One region of the Halomonas sp. THAF12 genome, then DNA from elsewhere that is predicted to be linked to it. Evidence: predicted binding sites of a transcription regulator. Region 1 holds the regulator's gene; each other region holds the start of a gene.

Region 1 (7,616 bases):
AGCGTGAGTTGCAGGCCGAGCTCGCGGTGACGCAGGCGAACGCCGGCGTGGGTCTCGGCGAGTCGCCGGGACAGCCGCTCGGCCAGGTAGGTGGAGCGATGCTGACCGCCGGTGCAGCCGATCGCCACGGTCAGGTAGCTGCGCTGGCTGGCCCGGTAGCGGGGCAGCCAGCGCTCGACCCAGGCCAGGATGTCGGCGGCCATCTCGTCGACCACCGGATAGCTCTCGAGGAAGGCGATCACGCTGTCGTCGCGGCCGGTCGCCTCGCGCAGCCGCGGGTCCCAGTAGGGGTTGGGCAGGCAGCGGACGTCGAACACGATATCGGCGTCGAGCGGCACGCCGCGCTTGAAGCCGAAGGACTCGAGGGTCAGCGTCAGCCCTTCGCGGCGATGGCCGGCCACCTGGTCGGTGATGCGGCCGCGCAGGTCGTGCACCGAGAGCCGCGAGGTGTCGATCAGCAGGTCGGCGAGGTCGCGGATCTCTGCCAGGGCGTCTTCCTCGCGGTCGATCGCCTCGGCCAGCGTCATCTCGGTGTCCCGGGTCAGGGGGTGGCGGCGCCGGGTGGCGGAATAGCGCTCCAGCAGGATGCGTGCGTCGGTGGTCAGATAGATCACCTGGCACTGGATGTCGCGGGAGCGGACGTCCTCGAGCAGCGCCGGGAAGCGCTCCAGGGCGTGGGGCAGGTTACGGGCGTCGATGCTGACCGCCACGGCGCTGCGAAGGGACTGACCGCTGCGCAGCTCGTCGACCAGCGGGCCAAGCAGCATCGCCGGCAGGTTGTCGATGGCGTAGAAGCCGAGGTCCTCGAGGGCCTGCAGGGCGATCGACTTGCCGGAGCCGGAGCGTCCGCTGATGATGACGAGCTGCATGACGGGTCGGGTCTCCTGGTCGAGGCGGCGGCGCTCAGCCGCGACCGCTGGCGGCCGGTGCCTGTCGTCGGATGGCGTCGAGGAGGCTGTCGTGAAGCTCGCGCTGGCTGCCGGCCCGGCGCAGGGCGCTGCGGGTCTCGGCGTCGTTCATCACGCTGGCCACCTGGCCGAGCAGGGCAAGGTGGGCGTCGTCGGCTTCCTCGGGAACCAGCAGCACGAACACCAGGTCGACGGGTTCGCCGTCGATGGCATCGAAGTCGACCGGTTCGGCGAGCTTGAGAAAGCCGGCGATGGGCGCCTTGCAGTGCGGGTTGCGGGAGTGGGGAATGGCGACCCCGTGCCCGATGCCGGTGCTGCCCAGCCGTTCGCGCCCGATCAGCCGGCTGAAGACTTCCTGGCTGTCGAGACTCGGAATGTTCTGGGCAATGAAGGTGCTGAAGAATTCCAGCACCCGTTTCTTGCTCCCCCCGGGCACGCCGAAGAGGGTGCGCTCGGGGGGAAGGATGGTTTCAAGAGACATGACTCAGCGGACGCTTGCGGCGCCCTGGGCGCGGGCCTGGGTCTTTTCCTTGTGCTTGACGAGCTGGCGGTCCAGCTTGTCGGCAAGGGCGTCGATGGCGGCGTACATGTCGGCATCCATCGCTTCGGCGTGCAGATCGGCACCGGCGGCGTGCAGCGTGCAGGCGGCCTGCTGGCGTTCTTTTTCGACGGAGAGCGTGACCTGAACGGTGGTGATGTTGTCGTAGTGACGTTCCAGGCGGGAGAGCTTCTCCTGCACGTAGTCACGCAGGGGCTCGGTCAATTCCACGTGATGGCCGGTGAGGTTGACTTGCATGACACGCTCCTTGCTCCTTGGGTGGTGACTCGATTGTAACCCTTTTTGATGCCTTGCAAACCCCCCGCGACAGACGCGTTTTCACGCTCTGGAAATCGCCTTCGGCGGGGTCTCAGCCGAGGCGTTTCCGCTGGCTGGAAGACGGGATGTGCATCGCTTCGCGATACTTGGCGACGGTGCGACGGGCGACCTCGATGCCCTCCTCGGCGAGCAGGGTGACCAGCTTGCTGTCGGACAGCGGCTTGCGTGGCGGCTCGCCCTCGATCAGCTTGCGGATGCGGGCGCGGATCGCGGTGCTGGAGTGGGCGTCCTCGCCGTCGCCGACCTGGCTGGAGAAGAAGTACTTGAGTTCGAAGACGCCGCGCGGCGTGTGGATGAACTTCTGGGTGGTGACCCGGGAGATGGTCGATTCGTGCATCTCCACGGCCTGGGCGATGTCGGCCAGGATCAGCGGCTTCATGGCTTCCTCGCCGCGCTCGAGGAACTCGATCTGACGGGTCATCACCTCGTGGCCGACCCGCAGCAGGGTATCGTTGCGGCTGGCCAGGCTCTTGATCAGCCAGCGCGCCTCCTGCAGGTGGTCCTTGAGAAACTGGTTGTCGTCGCTCTTGTCCGCGCGCTTGATCAGCGCCGCGTAGTCGGGCTGGATGCGCAGCCGCGGCATCGCCTCGGGGTTGAGCTCGACGCGCCAGCCCTGGGGGGTGTGGCGGGCGATCAGGTCGGGAATCACGTAGTCGCTGTCGCCGCTGGCGAATTCGCTGCCCGGCCGTGGGTCGAGGCCGCGGATCAGGGCGATGACCTCTTCGAGGGTATCGTCATCGAGCCCCAGGCGCCGCTTGAGCAGCCGGCGATCGTTGCCGGCCAGGGCCTCCAGGAACTGGCGCACCAGGCGCCGGGCCTGGGGCAGCAGCGGGGTGTCATCGGGCAGGGTGGCGAGCTGCAGCAGCAGGCACTCGCGCAGATCGCGGGCGAACACCCCGGTGGGCTCGAACTGCTGCAGGCGCAGCAGCACCGCTTCGACCTCACGGGTGGCGAGCCCCTCGAGGCCCTGGGCGCGCAGGCCATCGCGCAGCTCGTCCAGCGGCTGATCCAGATAGCCGTCCGGGGTCACGGCATCGATCAGGCTCTCGGCGATGCGCCTCTCGCGCTCATCGAGACCGCTCATCGCCAACTGCCAGACGAGATGGCTCTGCAGGCTCTGGCCGGCGGCCTGGCGCTCGAAGTCGGGGGCCTCACCGCTGCCGCCGGCGTCCTGGAAGGTGTCGGACCAGTCGCTGTCGACGCTGAGCTCTTCCGGGATCTCGTCCGACCAGTCGTCGTCCGGCGTCTCGCTGACGGCCTGTTCGCCGAAGTCGTCCTCGAGCTCGAGCATGGGATTGGCCTCGAGGGCCTGCTGGACCTCCTGGCGCAGATCGAGGGTCGAGAGCTGCAGCAGGCCGATGGCCTGCTGCAGCTGAGGGGTCATGGTCAGCTGGGTGCCGACACGCAGTTGAAGGGATGCCTTCATGGCCATGGGCGAGCGGTCCGATCCTGCGGTGAAGAGGTCTTCCACCCTAGTGCCCGGGCGTCCGCCATGCAAGCGTGTTCGCAGCAATTAGCGTGCCAACGGCAATCACCATGCCCGTCCGTGCATGGCGGCAGTATATCAGTGACTTGCGAAGACCAAGGGGTCAGAGGCGGAAGTCCTGGCCCAGGTAGACGTCGCGCACCCGCTGGTTGGCGAGGATCTCCTCGGCGTCACCCTCGGCGATGATCTGGCCGTCGCCGACGATGTAGGCGCCGTCGCAGATGTCCAGCGTCTCGCGCACGTTGTGGTCGGTGATCAGCACGCCGATCTCGCGCGCCTTGAGCTGGCGGATGATGCCCTTGATGTCGCCCACCGAGATGGGGTCGACGCCGGCGAAGGGCTCGTCGAGCAGGATGAAGTCGGGCTCGGTGGCCAGCGCCCGGGCGATCTCGACCCGCCGGCGTTCGCCGCCGGACAGGCTCATGCCCAGGTTGTCGCGGATGTGGGTGATGTGGAATTCCTCCAGCAGCGCCTCCAGGCGCGCCTTGCGGCCGCTGCGGTCGAGGTCGCGGCGGGTCTCGAGGATCGCCATGATGTTGTCGGCCACCGACAGCTTGCGGAAGATCGAGGCTTCCTGTGGCAGGTAGCCGATCCCGGCCTGGGCGCGCTGATGCATGGCGGCGCCGGAGAGGTCGCGGTCGTCGATGGCGACACGGCCGGCGTCGGCGCGGACCAGCCCGACGATCATGTAGAAGGAGGTGGTCTTGCCGGCGCCGTTGGGGCCCAGCAGGCCGATGATGCGGCCCTGCTGGATCTCCAGGCTGATGTCGTGGACCACGCGGCGACGCTTGTAGCTCTTGGCCAGGTTCCGGGCGCTCAGGGTCTTCATGGGCCGTCCTGCTGTTCCGGCTCGAGGGTCATGCGCACGCGCTGGCTCTCGCCGACGCCCTGGGCGTCGGAGCGGGCCTGCACCACCCGGCGATCGAGGAAGTATTCGAGGTAGCCGCCGTCGAAGGTGTCGCCGCCCTGGTGCAGCTCGGCCTGGTCGACCAGCTCGATGCGCCGCTCGGCCACGTGGTAGATCACGGTGCGGCCCCAGGCGCGGACCAGCGGCTGATCCGGGGAGGGCTGCTGCTCCAGGTAGGCGCGCTGGCCGGTGGCGGTGGCGGTGGTCAGCTGGCCGGCGTCGTTGCGCTGGATCTCCACGCGGTCGCCGGTCAGCTGCATGCTGCCCTGCTGGATGCGCACGTCGCCCTGGTAGACGGCGGTGCCGGCGCGATCGTCGAGGTCCAGCCGGTCGGCCTCGACCTGGATGGGGGCGCTGGCGTCACCTTCCAGCGCCAAGGCGCCGGGGGCGGCCAGCGCGGTGGCGAGCAGTGCGGCGCTGAGCAGTGAGGCGAGGGATCGCGTCATGACTCGGGGTCCTCCTGGGTGTCCGGCGGGTGGTGGCCGCGCACATTGTCGGTCAGTCGGGCGCGGTTGTCATCGAGCCAGGCGTCGAAGCGCTCGCCACGCATCCGCTGCGGCGGCTGGCTCAGTCGCGCCGGCGTGTCGCTCCAGGCGTGACCGGCGAGGCTGTCGTAGTGCAGGCGCTCGGTCTCGAGCCGCCAGCGCTCCTCGGGGGCGGTCAGCACCGCCTGGCCCTGGAGGGTGAGCAGGCGCTGACCGTCTTCCAGGCGTCCGCGCTCGGCGTCGGCCAGCCACAGCCGGCCCTCGCTGTCGCGGAGCTCGGCGTGGGGCGTGGTCAGCCGGGTGACGTCGTCGACCGGCGTGTGCTCCAGGCGCGGCGTGGTCAGTCGCTGGTGCGGTGCGCCCTGGGCGTCGAAGCGCGTCAGGTGCGCGTCTTCCAGATAGTAGTCGGGCTCTCCCGTCTCGCCCTGGGGCGCGGGGCCCGGCGGTGCCTCGGGGCGCTGGTCGAGCAGCGCCAGGCCGCCGCCGAGGGCGAGCAACAGCAGGAACAGCCAGGTGCGAAAACCGGGGCGGGGGAGGCGCATGGCGTCAGTCCTGGCCGTTCAGGTAGGTGTCGAGCACGGCGTCCAGCCGGTCCTGGGCCTGGAGCAGGGTGTCGCAGATCTCGCGTACCGCGCCATGGCCGCCCTCGCGCTCGGTGACCCAGTCGGCGTGCCGGCGGATGTAGCTCGGCGCGCCGGGCACGCTGATGCCGACGCCGGCCCGATGGATCGGGGCCAGGTCGGGCAGGTCGTCACCGCAGTAGGCGATCTCGGAGAGGTCCAGCGCCAGGTCCCGGCAAAGCTGGCGCAGCGTCGGCAGCTTCTTCTCGATGCCCTGATGGAGATGTCGGATGCCGAGCGCGCTGGCGCGGCGAGTGACCATCGGCGAGTCGCGGCCGGTAATCAGCGCCACCTGGATGCCGGCGCGTTGCACCAGCTTGAGGCCGTGGCCGTCGAGGGTGTGGAAGGCCTTGAGGCTGTCGCCGTCGGCATCGAAGTAGAGGCGGCCGTCGGTCAGCACGCCGTCCACGTCCAGGGCCAGCAGGCGCACACGGCGCAGCCGCTCGACCAGGTCCGGATGCTGCAGGGGGGCGTCTGAGGACATGGAATCTCCTTGGGTCAGATGACGCCGCTGGCCAGCAGGTCATGCATGTGCAGGGCGCCCACCGGGCGGCCGTCGTCGTCCACCACGGCCAGCGCGGTGATGCGGTTGTCTTCCATCAGGCGCACGGCCTCGGCGGCCAGGGTGTCGGGCGAGACCCGCTTGCCGGGCACGGTCATCACCTGATCCACCGTCAGCGACGACAGGTCGTTGAACTGATCCAGGGTGCGGCGCAGGTCGCCGTCGGTGTAGACCCCGGCCAGCAGGCCGTCGGGGGCGATCACGCAGGTGAAGCCGAGCCCCTGACGGGTGATTTCCAGCAGCGCATCGCGCAGCGGGCTGCCCAGCGCGACCTTCGGCAGGCGGCTGCCCTGGTGCATCAGGTCCGAGACCTTGAGCAGCAGGCGCTTGCCGAGGCTGCCGCCGGGATGCGAGAGCGCGAAGTCCTCGGCGGTGAAGCCGCGGCTCTCGAGCAGTGCCACGGCCAGGGCGTCACCCAGCGCCAGGGCGGCGGTGGTCGAGGAGGTTGGGGCCAGGTCCAGCGGGCAGGCCTCGCGCTCGACACCGGCGTCCAGATGGGCTTCGGCGTGGCGAGCCAGGGTCGAGCCGGGGCGGCCGGTCATGCTGATCAACGGTGCGCCGAGGCGCTTGATCAGCGGCAGCAGGGCGGTGACCTCGGCGGTCTCGCCGGAGTTCGACAGCGCCAGCACCACGTCGCCGGGCGTGATCATCCCCAGGTCGCCATGGCTGGCCTCGCCCGGATGCACGAAGAAGGACGGGGTGCCGGTGCTGGCGAGGGTGGCGGCGATCTTGCTGCCGATGTGGCCGGACTTGCCCATGCCGGTGACCACCACGCGGCCGCGACAGGCCAGTATCAGCTCGCAGGCACGCTCGAAGTCGCCGTCGAGGCGTTCGACGAGGGCGCCGACGGCCTGCTGCTCCAGCCGCAGGGTGCGTTCGGCGCTGGCCAGCAGGCCGGCGGGGAAGGAGGAATCGTCTGTCATGAGAGGATTGTTGCCTGTCGCGGGGTTGGGCTCAAGGGCGGGCGGCCGAATCGGCGCCGGCGGGCCGCGCAAAAGGGCGCTCATTGAACCCGCTGAGGCCGCTCGGCGCAAGCCGGGACATGACGGCGCTGGCGCCCCGGGCGATGGTTAGGATACGATGTTCGATAATCTATCAGGGAATTCAATGGATGACTGATTCTCCCCTCATCGAGGTGGAGGGCCTGCGCTTCTCTCGCGGAGAGACGGAGATCTTCCGCGGTCTCGATATGGTAGTGCCCCGCGGCAAGATCACCGCGATCATGGGGCCCAGCGGCACCGGCAAGACCACTCTGCTCAAGCTGATCGGCGGCCAGCTCGTGCCCGATGCGGGGCGGGTGCGGATCGCCGGCGAGGACGTGCACGGCCTGTCGCGCAAGGCGCTGTTCCGGCTGCGTCGCCGCATGGGCATGCTGTTCCAGAGCGGGGCGCTGTTCTCCGATCTCGACGTGTTCGAGAACGTGGCCTTCCCGCTGCGCGTGCATACCGACCTGCCCGAATCGATGGTCCGCGACCTGGTGCTGATGAAGCTCCAGGCCGTGGGGCTGCGCGGCGCCCGCGGGCTGATGCCGTCGGAGCTCTCCGGCGGCATGGCGCGGCGCGTGGCGCTGGCGCGGGCGATCGCCCTGGACCCAGACCTGATCCTCTACGACGAGCCCTTCGTCGGCCAGGACCCGATCTCCATGGGCGTGCTGGTGCAGCTGATCCGCCGGCTCAACGACGCCCTCGGGCTGACCGCCGTGGTGGTGTCGCACGATATCAAGGAGACGCTGTCCATTGCCGACTACGTCTACGTGATCGCCGACGGTCGG
Region 2 (7,616 bases), 1.4 Mb from region 1:
CCCTGATAGGAGGCCACCGCGCTGTCGAGGTCGGAGTGGGCGGTCATCACGATCACCGGCAGCTCCGGATGCGCCTCGCGTACCTTCGCCATCAGGTCCAGGCCGTCCAGGCCCGGCATGCGGATGTCGGTGACCAGCACGTCGGGCGGATCCTCGAGCAGCCGCTCGAGGATCCGGTCGGCACGCTCGACGCTCTCGACCTCGAGGTCGGGCTGGGCCAGAGCGCGCTCCAGCACCCAGCGAATGGCGCGATCGTCATCGACGATCATGACGCGTGCGGCTTCAGTCATGGGATGTCTCCAGCGGTATCAGCAGTCGGAATTCGGTCTGGCCCGGCCGGGAGTCGCACTCGATCAGCCCCTGGTGACGGTGCAGGACCGACTGGGCGATCGACAGCCCCAGGCCGCTGCCCTCGGCGCGGCCGGACACCATGGGGTAGAACAGCGTCTCCTTGAGCTCCTCGGGGATGCCGGGACCGTTGTCGATGAGGCTCACCTGGCAGACCAGGCGATGGCGCTCGGCGCCCAGGGTGAACTGGCGACGCGCGCGGGTCTTGAGCACCAGGGTGGGCCCCTCGATCCCGGCCTCGGTCATCGCCTGCACGGCGTTGCGCGCCACGTTGAGGATGGCCTGGATCAGCTGGGACTCGTCGCCCATCAGATCGGGCAGGCTGGGGTCGTAGTCGCGGGTGAACGTCACCTCGGGATGCTCCACCGCCACCAGCGCACGGACCCGCTCCAGCACCTTGTGGATGTTGAGCGGCTCGTGACGATTGAGGCGATGCGGGCCGAGCATGGCGTCCACCAGGTCGCGCAGCCGGTCGGCTTCCTCGACGATGATATGGGTGAACTCGGTGAGCCGGGAGTCGCCCAGGTCACGCTCCAGCAGCTGGGCGGCGCCGCGGATCCCGCCCAGCGGATTCTTGACCTCATGGGCGAGCCCGCGCGCCAGCACCTTGATCGTCTCCTGGCGGGTCTGCAGCGCCTCCTCGCGGGAGATGCGCAGCAGCCGGTCGCGGGGCTCCAGCTCCATCAGCAACTCGTCCGACGACAGCGGGGTGACGGTGTAGTCCACCGTCAGCGCGTCGCCGGTGGGCAGGGTCAGGCGCGCCTCGCGCTGGGTATAGGGATGGAACTCGTCGCGGGCCTTGGCCAGCAGCTCGCCGATGTCGTCCTCCGAGTTCACCAGCCCCGGCAGCGGCTGGCCGATCACCCGCGAGCGGCTCAACGCCAGCAAGGCCTCCGCCGCCGGATTCATCCAGCGCAGCCGCAGCTGGCCGTCCAGCAGCAGCACGGCGGTGGTGAGGTGTTCCATCAGGCGTTGATACATTGGTGCATTCCCGGCAGCGGAGTGGAGGGGCGCCTCCCTCAAGTTCTGCAAGAAGCGCGCCACTTTGGGGAAGACGAAATGGCGTCGCCTCCCGGCTGATCCGACATGGGGATCATGCACCATGGTAGTGCACCAAGCTGGTGCACGCACTGCGAGGTCGCGCTTACTCCCGCTCGGGCGCCTTCCGAAGGTGCGCGCGCGGGTCGTGATGCGCTCGCCATGCCTCATGGTCGCGCCGGCGGCGATCGTCCCGGGGCGGATGATCGCCGCGCAACGCCTCGGCATGGCGGAAGGCGCTGCCCTCGCTCACCCGGCCGGCGTGATCGAAGGCATCGAAGCGCCCGTCGTCACGCGCCGGGGGCGGGTCACAGGGCCTCGGGGAGCCGTCCGGACACAGCGGTCGATGTGGCCGGCGAGGGGGCAGCTAATGGTTGGCGGGGTTGTTGGGATTGCTCGGCAGATTGACGCTGGCCCGCTGGACGAAGAGCGTCAGCGGCGAGGTGCGGTGGCGCACCGCGCCGGAGGCGTCGAGCAGCTCGGCCTGCACCCGGTGCTCGCCGCGGTTGAGGTTGGAGAGCAGGAAGGTGTCGGTGTGCATGGCGGACTGGCTGACCTGGCCGTCCACCAGCAGCCGCACGCGATGGTCGTCGCGCAGGTCGGGGCGGATGGCGAGCCGCACCTGGGCGTTGCCCGCGGCGCCGGTGGGCAGGGTCGTCTCCTGCTCGGGGGAGGCGATCGCGAAGACGTCGTAGGGCATGAAGGGCTGGCCGGGCTCGCCATAGCGCGTGGTGCCGTCGGCCCGCCCGGGCGAGGCACTCGACAGCGGCTGCACCGGGCGCGACGGCACCACGGTGAGCGGATCGAGCTCCATCGCCTCGCCGCCGCGCTTTGGATCGTCGGTGAAGACGACGTTGCCCTGGGCGTCGGTGGTGCGATAGATGGTCTGTGCCGCCGCCGGCAGGCTCAGCGCCAGGCTCAGCGCCAGTGTCATGACAACCTTGTGCATGTGTCTCTCCCGGGTCCGTGACGGCCGTCCATGGCGCGCCTTGCGCCTGCCGTCATCATGCTCCAAGCCTAGACCAGGGCGGCCCCGGAACGGAATCCACGTTCGCGGGCCGAGCGAATGCGAGTAGGATGATTCTGCGACACGACAAGCCAAGGAGCGAGCTGCATGGACGCGTGGGAGAAGGTGATAGCGCTGACCCTGATGGCCGGCATGGCGATGCCGCTGGGCGGCTGGGTGGCCAAGGAGGAGCGCATCCGGCCGAACTGGCTGGAAAACGAGCTGCGCCACGGCATCATCGCCTTCGGCGGTGGCGCGCTGCTCTCGGCGGTGGCCCTGGTGCTGGTGCCGAACAGCTTCGAGGCCCTGGACCTGGCGCCGGCCATGGCCTGGTTCCTCGCCGGCGGCCTGACCTTCATGGCGCTCGATATCGCCCTCTACCGCAACGGCACCCCCGCCAGCCAGCTCACCGCCATGCTCGCCGACTTCCTGCCCGAGGCCCTGGCCCTGGGCGCGGCCTTCGCCTACGGCGGCGGCAGCGGCGTGCTGCTGGCGCTGCTGATGACGCTGCAGAACCTGCCGGAGGGCTTCAACGCCTATCGCGAGCTGCGCGAGAACACCCACTACTCGACCCGGCGCCTGCTGACGATGTTCTTCGCCATGGCCTGGCTGGGGCCGCTGGCCGGCCTGAGCGGCTACTGGTGGCTGGCCGCCTACCCGTCCACGGTGGCCGCGATCATGCTGTTCGCCGCCGGCGGCATCCTCTACTCGGTGTTCCAGGACCTGGCGCCCCAGGCCCGGCTCGAGCGCCACTGGGGCCCGCCGCTGGGGGCGGTGTTCGGCTTCGCCATGGGCATCGGCGGCCATATGCTGATCTACTGATCCCGGGCGGAGGCCCCGGGAGAAAGACGCACAAAAAAAGGCACGCCCACGGGCGTGCCTTTCGCGTGCTGGAGCGCGGCGCCGGGCGCCGCGCGGCATCAGCAGCTGTAGTACATGTCGAACTCGACCGGATGAGTGGTCATGCGCAGGCGCTCGACGTCCTCTTCCTTGAGCTCGATGTAGGCATCGATCATCTCGTCGGTGAACACGCCACCCTCGGTCAGGAAGGCGCGGTCCTCGGCCAGCGCCTCGAGGGCCTGGTCCAGGCTCTCGGCGACGGTCGGGATGGACTTGCCTTCTTCCGGCGGCAGGTCATAGAGGTTCTTGTCCATGGCGTCGCCGGGATGGATCTTGTTCTTGATGCCATCGATACCGGCCATCAGCATCGCCGCGAAGCACAGGTACGGGTTGGCGGTCGGGTCGGGGAAACGAGCCTCGACGCGCTTGCCCTTGGGGCTCGCGGTGTAGGGGATGCGGATGGACGCGGAGCGGTTGCGGGCGCTGTAGGCCAGCATGACCGGCGCCTCGAAGCCCGGCACCAGACGCTTGTAGGAGTTGGTGGAGGCGTTGGTGAAGGCGTTCAGGGCACGGGCGTGCTTGATGATGCCGCCGATGTAGTAGAGCGCCATTTCGGACAGGCCGGCGTACTCGTCACCGGCGAACTGGTTCTCGCCGTCCTTCCAGAAGGACTGGTGAACGTGCATGCCGGAACCGTTGTCACCGACCAGCGGCTTGGGCATGAAGGTGGCGGTCTTGCCGTAGGCGTGGGCGACGTTGTGCACCACGTACTTCATTTCCTGAAGTTCGTCGGCCTTCTTCACCAGGGTGTTGAACTTGACGCCGATCTCGTTCTGGCCGGCGTTGGCGACCTCGTGGTGGTGCACCTCGACGGACTGGCCGATGGCCTCGAGGGTGTTGCACATGGCGCCACGGATGTCGTGGAAGCTGTCGACCGGGGGCACCGGGAAGTAGCCGCCCTTGACGCGCGGACGGTGCGCCAGGTTACCGCCCTCGACCTGACGGTCGGTGGCCCAGGCGCCTTCCTCGGAGGTGATCTTGTACATGGCGCCTTCGATGTCGGCCTTCCAGTGCACCTCGTCGAAGATGAAGAACTCGGGCTCCGGACCGAAGAAGGCGGTGTCGCCCAGGCCGGTGGACTGCAGGTAGGCCTCGGCGCGCTTGGCGATGGAGCGCGGATCACGCTCGTAGCCCTGCATGGTGGCCGGCTCGATGATGTCGCAGCGCAGGATCAGGGTGGCGTCTTCGGTGAAGGGGTCGAGGAAGCCGGTGCCGTCTTCCGGGCGCAGAATCATGTCGGACTCGTTGATGCCCTTCCAGCCGGAGATGGAGGAGCCATCGAACATCTGGCCGTTCTCGAAGAACTCTTCATCGACGTCACGGGCCGGAATGGTGACGTGCTGTTCCTTGCCTTTGGTGTCGGTGAAGCGCAGGTCGATCCACTTCACGTCGTGTTCTTCGATCAGGGCGAGAGTCTTCTCGGACATGAGGTCCTCCAGGGTACAGTGGCTGGTTATGATATTCCGCTGAATCTGTCTGTCGTCGGTCGCGGGTGTGTCCAGTCGACGTTGTAGCATGACGTCGGTGCGATGCCCACGCCGCCATGCACGACCATGGCATTGCCCCAAATAATGCAGATGGCGTGCCAAAATGGCGACATTCGCCGAAATCATTTCCATAAACGACTGAGAAGAAAGAAGAAAAAAACCTGCTTCATGAGAGTGCAGAGTCACCAATCTGCATCATGCCCGCTCATGGCGCCTTCTCGTCCGCCGGAATGCGCCCCAAGATGACGCTCGCACGCCCCCGATGCACCAAATATGTGCACATCGTCTTTTCTTGCGCACCAGCCCGACGCTTCCGCCGCCCAGCCGCCGCGCCAGGCGCCCCGCGGCGACGCGCGGGCGAAAAACACCGCGACGATCCGGATTCCGGACGCCACAAGGCTGGTAGCGTCGAGGTCCTGACCCTATAATGCCACCCCAATTTTCCCAGCAGGATCCCGTCGTGATCGAGAATCTTCGCAACATCGCCATCATCGCTCACGTCGACCACGGCAAGACCACCCTGGTCGACAAGCTCCTCCAGCAGTCCGGCACCCTGGACCGCAAGGCCGAAGGCCAGGAGCGCATCATGGACTCCAACGACCAGGAGAAGGAACGCGGCATCACCATCCTGGCCAAGAACACGGCGATCCGCTGGGATGACGGCAACGGCCGCGACTACCACATCAACATCGTGGACACCCCGGGACACGCCGACTTCGGTGGCGAAGTCGAGCGCGTGATGTCCATGGTCGACTCCGTGCTGCTGATGGTCGACGCCGTCGACGGCCCGATGCCGCAGACCCGCTTCGTGACCCAGAAGGCCTTCGACCAGGGCCTCAAGCCGATCGTCGTGGTCAACAAGATCGACCGCCCGGGCGCCCGTCCCGACTGGGTCATCGACCAGATCTTCGACCTGTTCGACAACCTCGGCGCCTCCGACGAGCAGCTCGACTTCCCGATCGTCTACTGCTCCGCGCTCAACGGCATCGCCGGCACCGAGCCGGAAGAGCTGAGCGACGACATGCGACCGATGTTCGAGGCCATCGTCGACATCGTCGAGCCGCCCAAGGTCGAGCTGGAAGCCCCGTTCCAGATGCAGGTCTCCGCGCTGGACTACAACAGCTACGTCGGCGTCATCGGCCTGGGCCGCATCACCCGCGGCAGCGTCAAGCCGAACCAGCAGGTCACCGTCGTCTCCAAGGAAGGCAACACCCGCCGCGGCAAGATCGGCCAGGTGATGACCCACCTCGGCCTCGAGCGCGTGCAGACCGACGAAGCCACCGCCGGCGACATCATCTGCATCACCGGCATCGAGGATCTGGCGATCTCCGATACGCTGTGCGACCCGGCCGCCGTCGAGGCGCTGCCGGCGCTGACCGTCGACGAGCCGACCGTGTCCATGACCTTCCAGGTCAACGACTCGCCGTTCGCCGGCAAGGACGGCAAGTTCGTCACCAGCCGCAACATCAAGGATCGCCTCGACCAGGAGCTGATCCACAACGTGGCGCTGCGCGTCGAGCAGGGCGACTCCCCGGAGAAGTTCATCGTCTCCGGCCGCGGCGAGCTGCACCTCTCGGTGCTGATCGAGAGCATGCGTCGTGAAGGCTTCGAGCTGGCCGTGGGCCGCCCCGAGGTCATCATCCGCGAGATCGACGGCCAGGAGCAGGAGCCCTACGAAGAAGTCATCATCGACTGCGAGGAGCAGCACCAGGGCGCCATCATGGAAGAGCTCGGCTACCGCAAGGGCGAGCTCAAGAACATGAACCCCGACGGCAAGGGCCGGGTGCGTCTCGACTTCATCATCCCGGCGCGCGGCCTGATCGGCTTCCGCGGTCAGTTCCTGACCCTGACCTCCGGCACCGGCATCCTGACCAGCCGCTTCGACCACTACGGCGACCTCAAGCCGGACGCCTCGGTCGAGCGTCGCAACGGCGTGCTGGTGTCCATGGTCTCCGGCAAGGCCCTGGCCTACGCGCTGTTCGCGCTGCAGGACCGCGGCAAGCTGATCATCGAGCACGGCACCGAGGTCTACGAAGGCATGCTGATCGGCATCAACAGCCGTGCCGAGGACATGGTCGTCAACCCGACCAAGGCCAAGAAGCTCGACAACATGCGCGCGTCCGGCAACGACGAGAACCTGGTGCTGACGCCGCCGATCCGCTTCACCCTGGAGCAGGCGATCGAGTTCCTCGACGACGACGAGCTGGTCGAGATCACCCCGAACCACATTCGTCTGCGCAAGAAGCTGCTGTCCGAGAACGAGCGCAAGCGTTCCAAGAAGAAGTAAGCCGCGTCGACGCACCGCGACTCGTTGCGCCCCAGAGCCCGCCATCATGGCGGGCTCTTTCGTTTCCGCCTTCTGCGTCCGTGTCGGCCACTGCGCCGTTGGCCTCGCGCCCCGGCCGGGGGCTATGCTGAGACCTCCGCTCACCAAGGAGACCGCCCGATGCACAAGCACGTCGAATGGGACGATCCCGGCAGCGCCAGCGTGCTGCGCTACTATCAGGACCATCCCCAGGACTACCCGGAGCCTCACGAGGGCAGCATCATCAGCGCCCATTTCCGCGGCTTCACCGTGCGGGTGCGGGTCGACGCCCACGTCGAGGACACCAGCATCGGCGAGGTGGTGGCGCTGATCGCCGATGACAACGGCCGCCGCGAGCAGCACGTCGGCGACCTGGCGCTCGGCGACACCGTCCGCCTGCCCGATGCCCTGCGCGCTCTCGAGCCGCGTCACCCCGAGGCGGACGACGACCGAGACTGAGCCGGCGCCCGGATTACCATCCGCCATCGCCAACGGCTCCTAAACGCTAGCCATCTGGTCAAGGGACCCGCGT
Region 3 (7,616 bases), 1.0 Mb from region 1:
AGCGCGCCGGATAGCGCCGCTCGTGGCTGGCGCGGGCGATATGGATGCGCCCGGATTCCATGGGCTCGCGCATCACCTCGAGCACCTGGCGGGGGAATTCGGGCAGCTCGTCGAGAAACAGCACGCCGCGGTGGGCCAGCGAGATCTCGCCGGGCCTGGGCCGCGACCCGCCGCCGACCAGCGCCACCGCGCTGGCGGTGTGGTGGGGCGCCCGGAAGGGCCGGCGCCCCCAGCCCTCGTCGAGCGGCAGCCCGCACACCGAGCGCACCGCCGCCACCTCCAGGGTCTCGTCCTCGGTCAGCGGCGGCAGGATGCCGGGCAGGCGACTGGCCAGCATGGTCTTGCCGGTGCCGGGCGGGCCGGCCAGCAGCAGGTTGTGGCCGCCGCTGGCGGCGACCTCCAGGGCCCGCCGGGCCTGATGCTGGCCCCGCACCTCGGCGAGGTCGGCCCCCGCCAACGGGGCCTCGGCGGGACGCGACGCCCGATGGGGTGCGATCGGCGCCTGCCCCAGCAGGTGCGCCACCACCTCGAGCAGATGATCGGCGGGCAGCACCTCGAGGCCGCCGGCCAGCGCCGCCTCATCGGCGTTGGCCCGGGGCACGATCAGCCGCCGCCCGGCACGGCGCGTGGCCAGCGCCAGCGGCAGCACCCCGGCCACCGGGCGCAGCGCCCCGTCCAGGGCGAGCTCGCCCGCGCATTCGGTCTCGGCCAGCGCCGCGGCGGGAATCTGCCCCGAGGCCACCAATATCCCCAGGGCGATGGGCAGGTCGAAGCGCCCGCCTTCCTTGGGCAGGTCGGCGGGCGCGAGGTTGAGGGTGATGCGACGCAGCGGGAAGTCGAAGCCGGCGTTGACGAGCGCACTGCGCACCCGCTCGCGGCTCTCCCTGACGGCCGTCTCCGGCAGCCCGACCAGGGTGATGCCGGGCAGGCCGTTGGCCAGATGCACTTCCACCAGCACCTCGGGGGCCTCGAGGCCGAGACCGGCCCGGGTGCGAACGATCGACAGGGTCATCGGCGGTCCCTCGCGCTGATTCTGCCCTTAAGGCTAGTTCAGCACGGCGGGGACCGCCCGGTGGCGGCTCGGGATCAGCGGCCGGACTCGCCGGCGCCCTCCTCGGGGGAGGACGGGGGCTCCTCGTCCGCCGCAGCACCGGCTGCCGCAGCATCGGCTGCCGCAGCGTCGGCTGCCGCAGCATCGATCGAGGCCTCGTCCGCCACGGCCGGCACCTCGCCGCCCGAGCGGCTGGCGTCCAGCGCCTCTTCCAGGGCGGCGACCTGCTGCTCCAGCGCCTCGACCCGGCCGCGGGTGCGCTGCAGCACGTCCATCAGGATGTCGAAGTCCTCCCGCGACACCAGCTCGAGCCGGTCGAAGGCGCCGCGCACCACCTGCTGAATGCCTTTCTGCACGTCTTCCGGCGCCTGTGAGGCGCCCTGCAGGCGCTCGCCGATCTGCTGGGCCAGGCGGCCGATGCGGTCTTGGCTGACCATGATCTCTCTCCTGAGTGGAATGGGGCTGACTCCAAGGATACGCAAGCCGTTCGACGGGCGCATTCCCGCGTGCCGCGGGCTTCGCCCCCGGATGGTGCGAAGCGATCGCTCACCGGCATCAAATCAGTGCACGGCGCCCTGCCCCGCCTGCACCAGAATCTCACCATCGGGTCAGGTTGGAAAAACAAGATCATGAAAACCATGGCAAATTCGGTTTAGTGGCACGTTTTAAGCAATGACAGGAAAACCTGCACACACACCGCGCGGAGCAGCCCGCGCTCATCCAATGGGGAGATCCGGGATGAAGCTGATTACCGCCATTATCAAGCCCTTCAAGCTCGACGACGTGCGCGAGGCGCTCGCCGACAACGGCGTTCAGGGCATCACCGTCACCGAGGTCAAGGGCTTCGGCCGCCAGAAGGGCCACACCGAGCTCTATCGCGGCGCCGAGTACGTCGTCGACTTCCTGCCCAAGGTCAAGGTCGAGATCGCCGTCGATGATGGCCGCCTCGACACCGTGCTGGACGCCATCTGCAGCGCCGCCAACAGCGGCAAGATCGGCGACGGCAAGGTCTTCGTGACTCCGCTCGAGGATGTCATCCGCATCCGTACCGGCGAGCGCGGTGCCGACGCCGTCTAACCCGACCGCCTCTCTCCCTTTCCGTCTGGAGTGACAGCCATGAACGAGATTACCGAGCTGAGCTATGCGCTCGATACCTTCTACTTCCTGATCTGCGGCGTCCTGGTGATGTGGATGGCCGCGGGCTTCTCGATGCTCGAGGCCGGCCTGGTGCGGTCCAAGAACACCGCCGAGATCCTGACCAAGAACATCGCCCTGTTCGCCATCGCCTGCACCATGTACCTGCTGCTGGGCTACTACCTGATGTACTCCGGCGACGCGGGCGGCATCCTGCCCAACCTGGGCTTCCTGCTGGGTGACGACAACACCGTGGCCGCGGTCACCGCCGGCGGCGACGACGCTCCCTACTACTCCATGCGCGCCGACTTCTTCTTCCAGGTCGTGTTCGTGGCCACCGCCATGTCCATCGTCTCCGGTGCCGTGGCCGAGCGCATGAAGCTGTGGGCCTTCCTGGCCTTCGCCGTGGTGATGACCGGCGTCATCTACCCGGTCTCCGGCTACTGGACCTGGGGCGGCGGCTGGCTCTCCGAGCTCGGCTTCTCCGACTATGCCGGTTCCGGCATCGTGCACATGGCCGGTGCGGCCGCGGCGCTGGCCGGCGTGCTGGTGCTCGGTCCGCGCAAGGGCAAGTACGGCAAGGACGGCAGCATCTTCGCCATCCCCGGCGCCAACATGCCGCTGGCCACCCTGGGTACCTTCATCCTGTGGATGGGCTGGTTCGGCTTCAACGGCGGCTCCGAGCTGAAGGTGTCCGACGTGAGCTCCGCCAACAACATGGCCCAGGTGCTGGTGAACACCAACGCCGCGGCCGCCGGCGGCGTGATCGCCGCGCTGATCCTGGCCAAGGCCTGGTTCCGCAAGGCCGACCTGACCATGGCCCTGAACGGCGCCATCGCCGGCCTGGTGTCCATCACCGCCGATCCGCTGTCGCCCAGCGCCCTGGGCGCCACCCTGATCGGTGCCGTCGGTGGCCTGCTGGTGGTGGTCTCCATCATCAGCCTCGACAAGCTGAAGCTCGATGACCCGGTCGGTGCCATCTCCGCCCACGGCGTGGTCGGCATCTGGGGCGTGCTCGCCGTGCCGCTGACCAACGACGGTGCCTCCTTCGGCGCCCAGATCATCGGCATCCTCGGCATCTTCGCCTGGGTCTTCCTCGCCAGCCTGGTGGTGTGGCTGATCATCAAGGCGATCATGGGCGTCCGCGTCAGCGAGGAAGAGGAATACGAGGGCGTCGACCTGGCCGAGTGCGGTCTCGAGGCCTACCCCGAGTTCACCGTCTCCAAGGTGCACGGTGGCGGCGGCTCCTCCGGTCGTGCCCGCAGCGAAAGCGCCGGCCAGTCGCACATGGCCGCGCGCTCCTGATCGCCCCGTCCTGACGGCAACACGAAATGGCCCCTCGCGGGGCCATTTTTTTGTTCTTCACGCCGTGGGTGTATGCTCTGGCACAATGATTCCGTCAGGGATGGCGAGTGGCGCCATCGGATACGAACCATCGAGGAGATGACCATGAAGCTGGTGACCGCCATCATCAAACCGTTCAAGCTCGACGACGTCCGCGAGGCGCTCTCCGACATCGGCGTCCAGGGCATCACCGTCACCGAGGTCAAGGGCTTCGGCCGTCAGAAGGGCCACACCGAGCTCTATCGCGGCGCCGAGTACGTCGTCGACTTCCTGCCCAAGGTGAAGCTCGAGGTGGCCGTGGACGAGCCGATGACCGAGCAGGTGATCGACGCCATCACCCAGGTCGCGAACACCGGCAAGATCGGCGATGGCAAGATCTTCGTCACCGCCCTGGAGCAGGTCATCCGCATTCGCACCGGCGAGACGGATAAAGACGCCGTCTGATTACCCAGGTCGCGCTTAACCCTGCAGCAAGATCGGCGATGGCAAGATCTTCGTCACCGCCCTGGAGCAGGTCAGCGGAACGCCGCACCGCCGCATTCGCACCGGCGAGACGGATAAAGACGCCGTCTAAGCGGCAAGCTGAAATCGCCGGAAGCAAAAGAAAACCCCGAAGGCTCAACCTTCGGGGTTTTCTTGTAGCTCGGCGCTGGCCGCTTACTTCTCGACGAAGGCGCGCTCGATGACGTAGTCGCCGGGCTCGCCGAGGCGCGGCGAGATGTTGAAGCCCAGCTCGTCCAGCAGCGCACTGGTCTCGTCGAGCATGGCCGGGCTGCCGCAGATCATGGCGCGGTCCTGCTTCGGGTCCAGCGGCGGCAGGCCGGTGTCCTCGGCCAGCTTGCCGCTGCGGATATGGTCGGTCAGGCGGCCCATGGTGTGGAACTCCTCACGGGTCACGGTCGGGTAGTAGACCAGCTTCTCGCTGATCTCCTCGCCCAGGTACTCGTGGGCCGGCAGTTCCTTGGTGATGAAGTCGGCATAGGCCAGCTCGCTGACGGTGCGCACGCCGTGGATCAGCACGATCTTCTCGAAGCGCTCGTAGGCCTCCGGATCCTGGATCAGGCTCATGAACGGCGCCAGGCCGGTGCCGGTGGACAGCAGGTAGAGGTTGCGGCCCGGCAGCAGGTCGTCGGTGACCAGGGTACCGGTGGGCTTGCGGCTGACCATGATCTGGTCGCCGACCTTGAGGTGCTGCAGGCGTGAGGTCAGCGGGCCGTCCGGCACCTTGATGGAGAAGAACTCCAGGTGATCCTCGTAGTTGGGGCTGGCCACGGAGTAGGCGCGCATCAGCGGCTTGCCGTCGACTTCCAGGCCGATCATCACGAACTGACCGTTCTTGAAGCGCAGGCTGCGCTCGCGGGTGGTCTTGAAGCTGAACAGGGTGTCGTTCCAGTGATGAACGCTGAGGACTTCTTCCAGGGCGAACTTGCTCATGCCGACTCCTATGTTTCGCGAGAGCGCATATACCGAAAACTCATAATTGCGCCGATTGATCTTTGCAGAGGATTCTAAGAGACGGCAGGATATCTGTTAAATGGGTTGTATGGATAAAGCTTATCTATACTCCAGATATACTGATCCGGAGCCCTCCCCATGCGCTATACCCTGCGCCAGCTCGAGGTGTTCGTGGCCGTGGCCCAGCACGAGAGCGTCTCCCACGCCGCCCGCGCCCTGGCGCTGTCCCAGTCGGCGGCCAGCACCGCCCTGGCCGAGCTGGAACGCCAGTTCGACTGCCGCCTGCTCGACCGCATCGGCAAGCGCCTCAAGCTCAACGCCCTGGGCTTCCAGCTGCTGCCCAAGGCCGTGGCGCTGCTCGACCGTGCCGAGGAGGTCGAGGAACTGCTGCGCGGCCAGCAGGGCGTCGGCACCCTCGATGTGGGCGCCACCCTGACCATCGGCAACTACCTGGCCACGCTGCTGATCAGCGACTTCATGCAGCAGCATCCGGGCAGCCGCATCCGCCTGCAGGTACGCAACACCCGCACCATCATCGACGGCGTGCGCCACCACGAGCTGGACCTGGGCCTGATCGAGGGCCAGTGCGAGGACGAGGAAGTGATCACCCAGCCCTGGGTGGAGGACGAGCTGGCGGTGTTCTGCGCCCCGGGCCATCCGCTGGCCGGCCAGGGCCCGGTGGAGCTCGACCGGCTGCTGCGCGAGGACTGGATCATGCGCGAGGAAGGCTCCGGCACCCGGCTGACCCTGGAGCAGGCCGCCCGGCACCGGCGCGGGCGCTTCAACACCCTGCTCGAGCTGGAGCACACCGAAGGCATCAAGCGCGCCGTGGAGTCGGGGCTGGGGATCGGCTGCGTCTCGCGCCTGGCGCTGCGCGACGCCTTCCGTCGCGGCAGCCTGGTGCCGATTCCCACCCCCGACCTGGACCTGAGCCGCCAGTTCGCCTTCATCTGGCATCGCCACAAGTACCTGGCCCCCGGCATGCGCGAATTCCTCAAGCTGTGCCGGCAGATGACCGAAGGCATCCGCTGCAGCGACGAGATCGACCTGCCCCACCAGTCCTGAAGGCGGGGCGAGACGCTGCCCGTGATCAGGCGGGCTCGCCGCGGCGGGCCCACGCATCCGGCAGCGCCGCGGCGGCGGCGTGCCGGCTCAGGGTGAAGCCCCCCACGGCCTCGGCCAGCCGCTCGGCCTGCTCCTTGAGCCGCTCGGCGGCGGTGGTCGATTCCTCCACCAGGGCGGCGTTCTGCTGGGTCATGTTGTCCAGCTCCGAGACCGCCACGTTGACCTGGCCGATGCCATCGCTCTGCTCGCCGGTGGCGCTGGTGATCTCGCCCAGCACGTCGGCCACGCGGGTCACGCTCTCGACCAGCTCCTCCATGGTCTCGCCGGCGGCCTGCACCTGGCGCTCGCCCTCCTCGGTGCGGGTCGCCGAGGTATCGATCAGCGCGCGGATCTGCTTGGCCGACTCGGCGCTGCGGCTGGCCAGCTGGCGCACCTCGCCGGCCACCACGGCGAAACCGCGGCCCTGCTCGCCGGCCCGGGCCGCCTCCACCGAGGCGTTGAGCGCCAGCAGGTTGGTCTGGAAGGCGATGCTGTCCATCATCTTCACGATCTCGGCGATCTGGCGCGACGACTCGGTGATGCCCTGCATGGTCTCGCGCACCTGGCCCATGGCCTCGCCGCCGCGGCGTGCCACCTCGCTGGCCGAACTCGCCAGGCCGCTGGCCTGCCGCGAGGCATCCGCGGTGTGTTCCACGGTGCCGGTGATCTCCTCCATCGAGGCCGAGGTCTGCTGCAGGCTGGAGGCGGCGTTCTCGGTGCGCCGCGACAGGTCCTGGCCGCCCTGGGCGATCTCGGTGGCCGCCACGTTGACCGACTCGCTGCTGTCGCGGATGGTCAGCATCACCGACTCCATGCGCGCCACGAAACGGTTGAAGGCGTTGGCGAGCTGGGTGACCTCGTCGTTGCCCTCCTCGGGCAGTCGGCGGGTCAGGTCGGCGTGGCCGCTGGCCACGTGCTCCATGGCGTCGCGGGTCGCCAGCAGGCGGCGGAAGGCGACCTTGAGCAGCGCGCCGAGGATCGCGGCGGCGCCCAGCGCCACCAGCACCAGGGTGATGCTCGAGGCGCTCATGATGCCGCGCAGCCCGGCGGTCGCCTCGTGGTCGTCGAGGGCCACCACCAGCTGCCAGTCGGTGCCGGCGATGGGGCCGGCGAGCAGACGCTTGTCGGCGCCGCCGAGATCGAGGTGCTTCGGCGTGTCACGCTCGGCCAGCGCGGCGAGGCCGGTCCGATCGAGGGCGGGCGAGAGACGCTCGACCGGTTCGAGGCTCAGCGCCGGATCGGGGTGGGCCACCAGGGTACCATCGGCGCTGGCCAGAAAGGCCAGGCTCGAAGGCGTGGGCGCGATCCGGCCGACGATGTCGGCGATGGCGTCGATCGCCACGTCGCCGCCGGCCACCGCCACCAGCTCACCGCCGCGATAGAAGGGCGCGGCGAAGGTCACCACCAGCCCATCGGAGGTGGCATCCTCGTAAGGCGCAGTGACCACGACGTGACCGGCCTCCACGGCCTGCCTGTACCAGGGGCGCTGGCGCGGATCGTAACCCTCCGGCGTGTCGCTGGCCGAGAA

Evidence for each region. Region 1 encodes sigma-54, which starts transcription at its own class of promoters, with help from an activator protein. Its sites were predicted from a motif close to TGGCACNNNNNTTGCTNT; they were not measured.
Region 2: the regulator sigma-54 is predicted to act here: its motif matches at 1,374-1,391, upstream of glnL (nitrogen regulation protein NR(II)).
Region 3: the regulator sigma-54 is predicted to act here: its motif matches at 3,569-3,586, upstream of glnK (P-II family nitrogen regulator).

What each region holds. Positions count from the first base shown of each region.
Region 1 is NZ_CP045399.1:2,584,055-2,591,670, reverse strand. Features, by position in the region: gene rapZ (RNase adapter RapZ) at 1-869, opposite strand, end outside; gene FIU88_RS11950 (PTS sugar transporter subunit IIA) at 904-1,389, opposite strand; gene raiA (ribosome-associated translation inhibitor RaiA) at 1,393-1,704, opposite strand; gene FIU88_RS11940 (RNA polymerase factor sigma-54) at 1,817-3,217, opposite strand; gene lptB (LPS export ABC transporter ATP-binding protein) at 3,375-4,100, opposite strand; gene lptA (lipopolysaccharide transport periplasmic protein LptA) at 4,097-4,624, opposite strand; gene lptC (LPS export ABC transporter periplasmic protein LptC) at 4,621-5,205, opposite strand; gene FIU88_RS11920 (HAD family hydrolase) at 5,210-5,767, opposite strand; gene FIU88_RS11915 (KpsF/GutQ family sugar-phosphate isomerase) at 5,782-6,768, opposite strand; gene FIU88_RS11910 (ABC transporter ATP-binding protein) at 6,957-7,616, shown strand, end outside.
Region 2 is NZ_CP045399.1:214,742-222,357, reverse strand. Features, by position in the region: gene glnG (nitrogen regulation protein NR(I)) at 1-290, opposite strand, end outside; gene glnL (nitrogen regulation protein NR(II)) at 283-1,329, opposite strand; gene FIU88_RS00975 (DUF4124 domain-containing protein) at 1,754-2,335, opposite strand; gene FIU88_RS00970 (ZIP family metal transporter) at 2,501-3,214, shown strand; gene glnA (glutamate--ammonia ligase) at 3,313-4,719, opposite strand; gene typA (translational GTPase TypA) at 5,240-7,066, shown strand; gene FIU88_RS00955 (hypothetical protein) at 7,226-7,543, shown strand.
Region 3 is NZ_CP045399.1:3,618,280-3,625,895, forward strand. Features, by position in the region: gene FIU88_RS16835 (YifB family Mg chelatase-like AAA ATPase) at 1-1,012, opposite strand, end outside; gene FIU88_RS16840 (accessory factor UbiK family protein) at 1,087-1,488, opposite strand; gene FIU88_RS16845 (P-II family nitrogen regulator) at 1,790-2,128, shown strand; gene FIU88_RS16850 (ammonium transporter) at 2,168-3,490, shown strand; gene glnK (P-II family nitrogen regulator) at 3,635-3,973, shown strand; partial or broken gene FIU88_RS19460 (P-II family nitrogen regulator) at 4,002-4,103, shown strand; gene FIU88_RS16860 (ferredoxin--NADP reductase) at 4,187-4,963, opposite strand; gene FIU88_RS16865 (LysR family transcriptional regulator) at 5,123-6,049, shown strand; gene FIU88_RS16870 (methyl-accepting chemotaxis protein) at 6,075-7,616, opposite strand, start outside.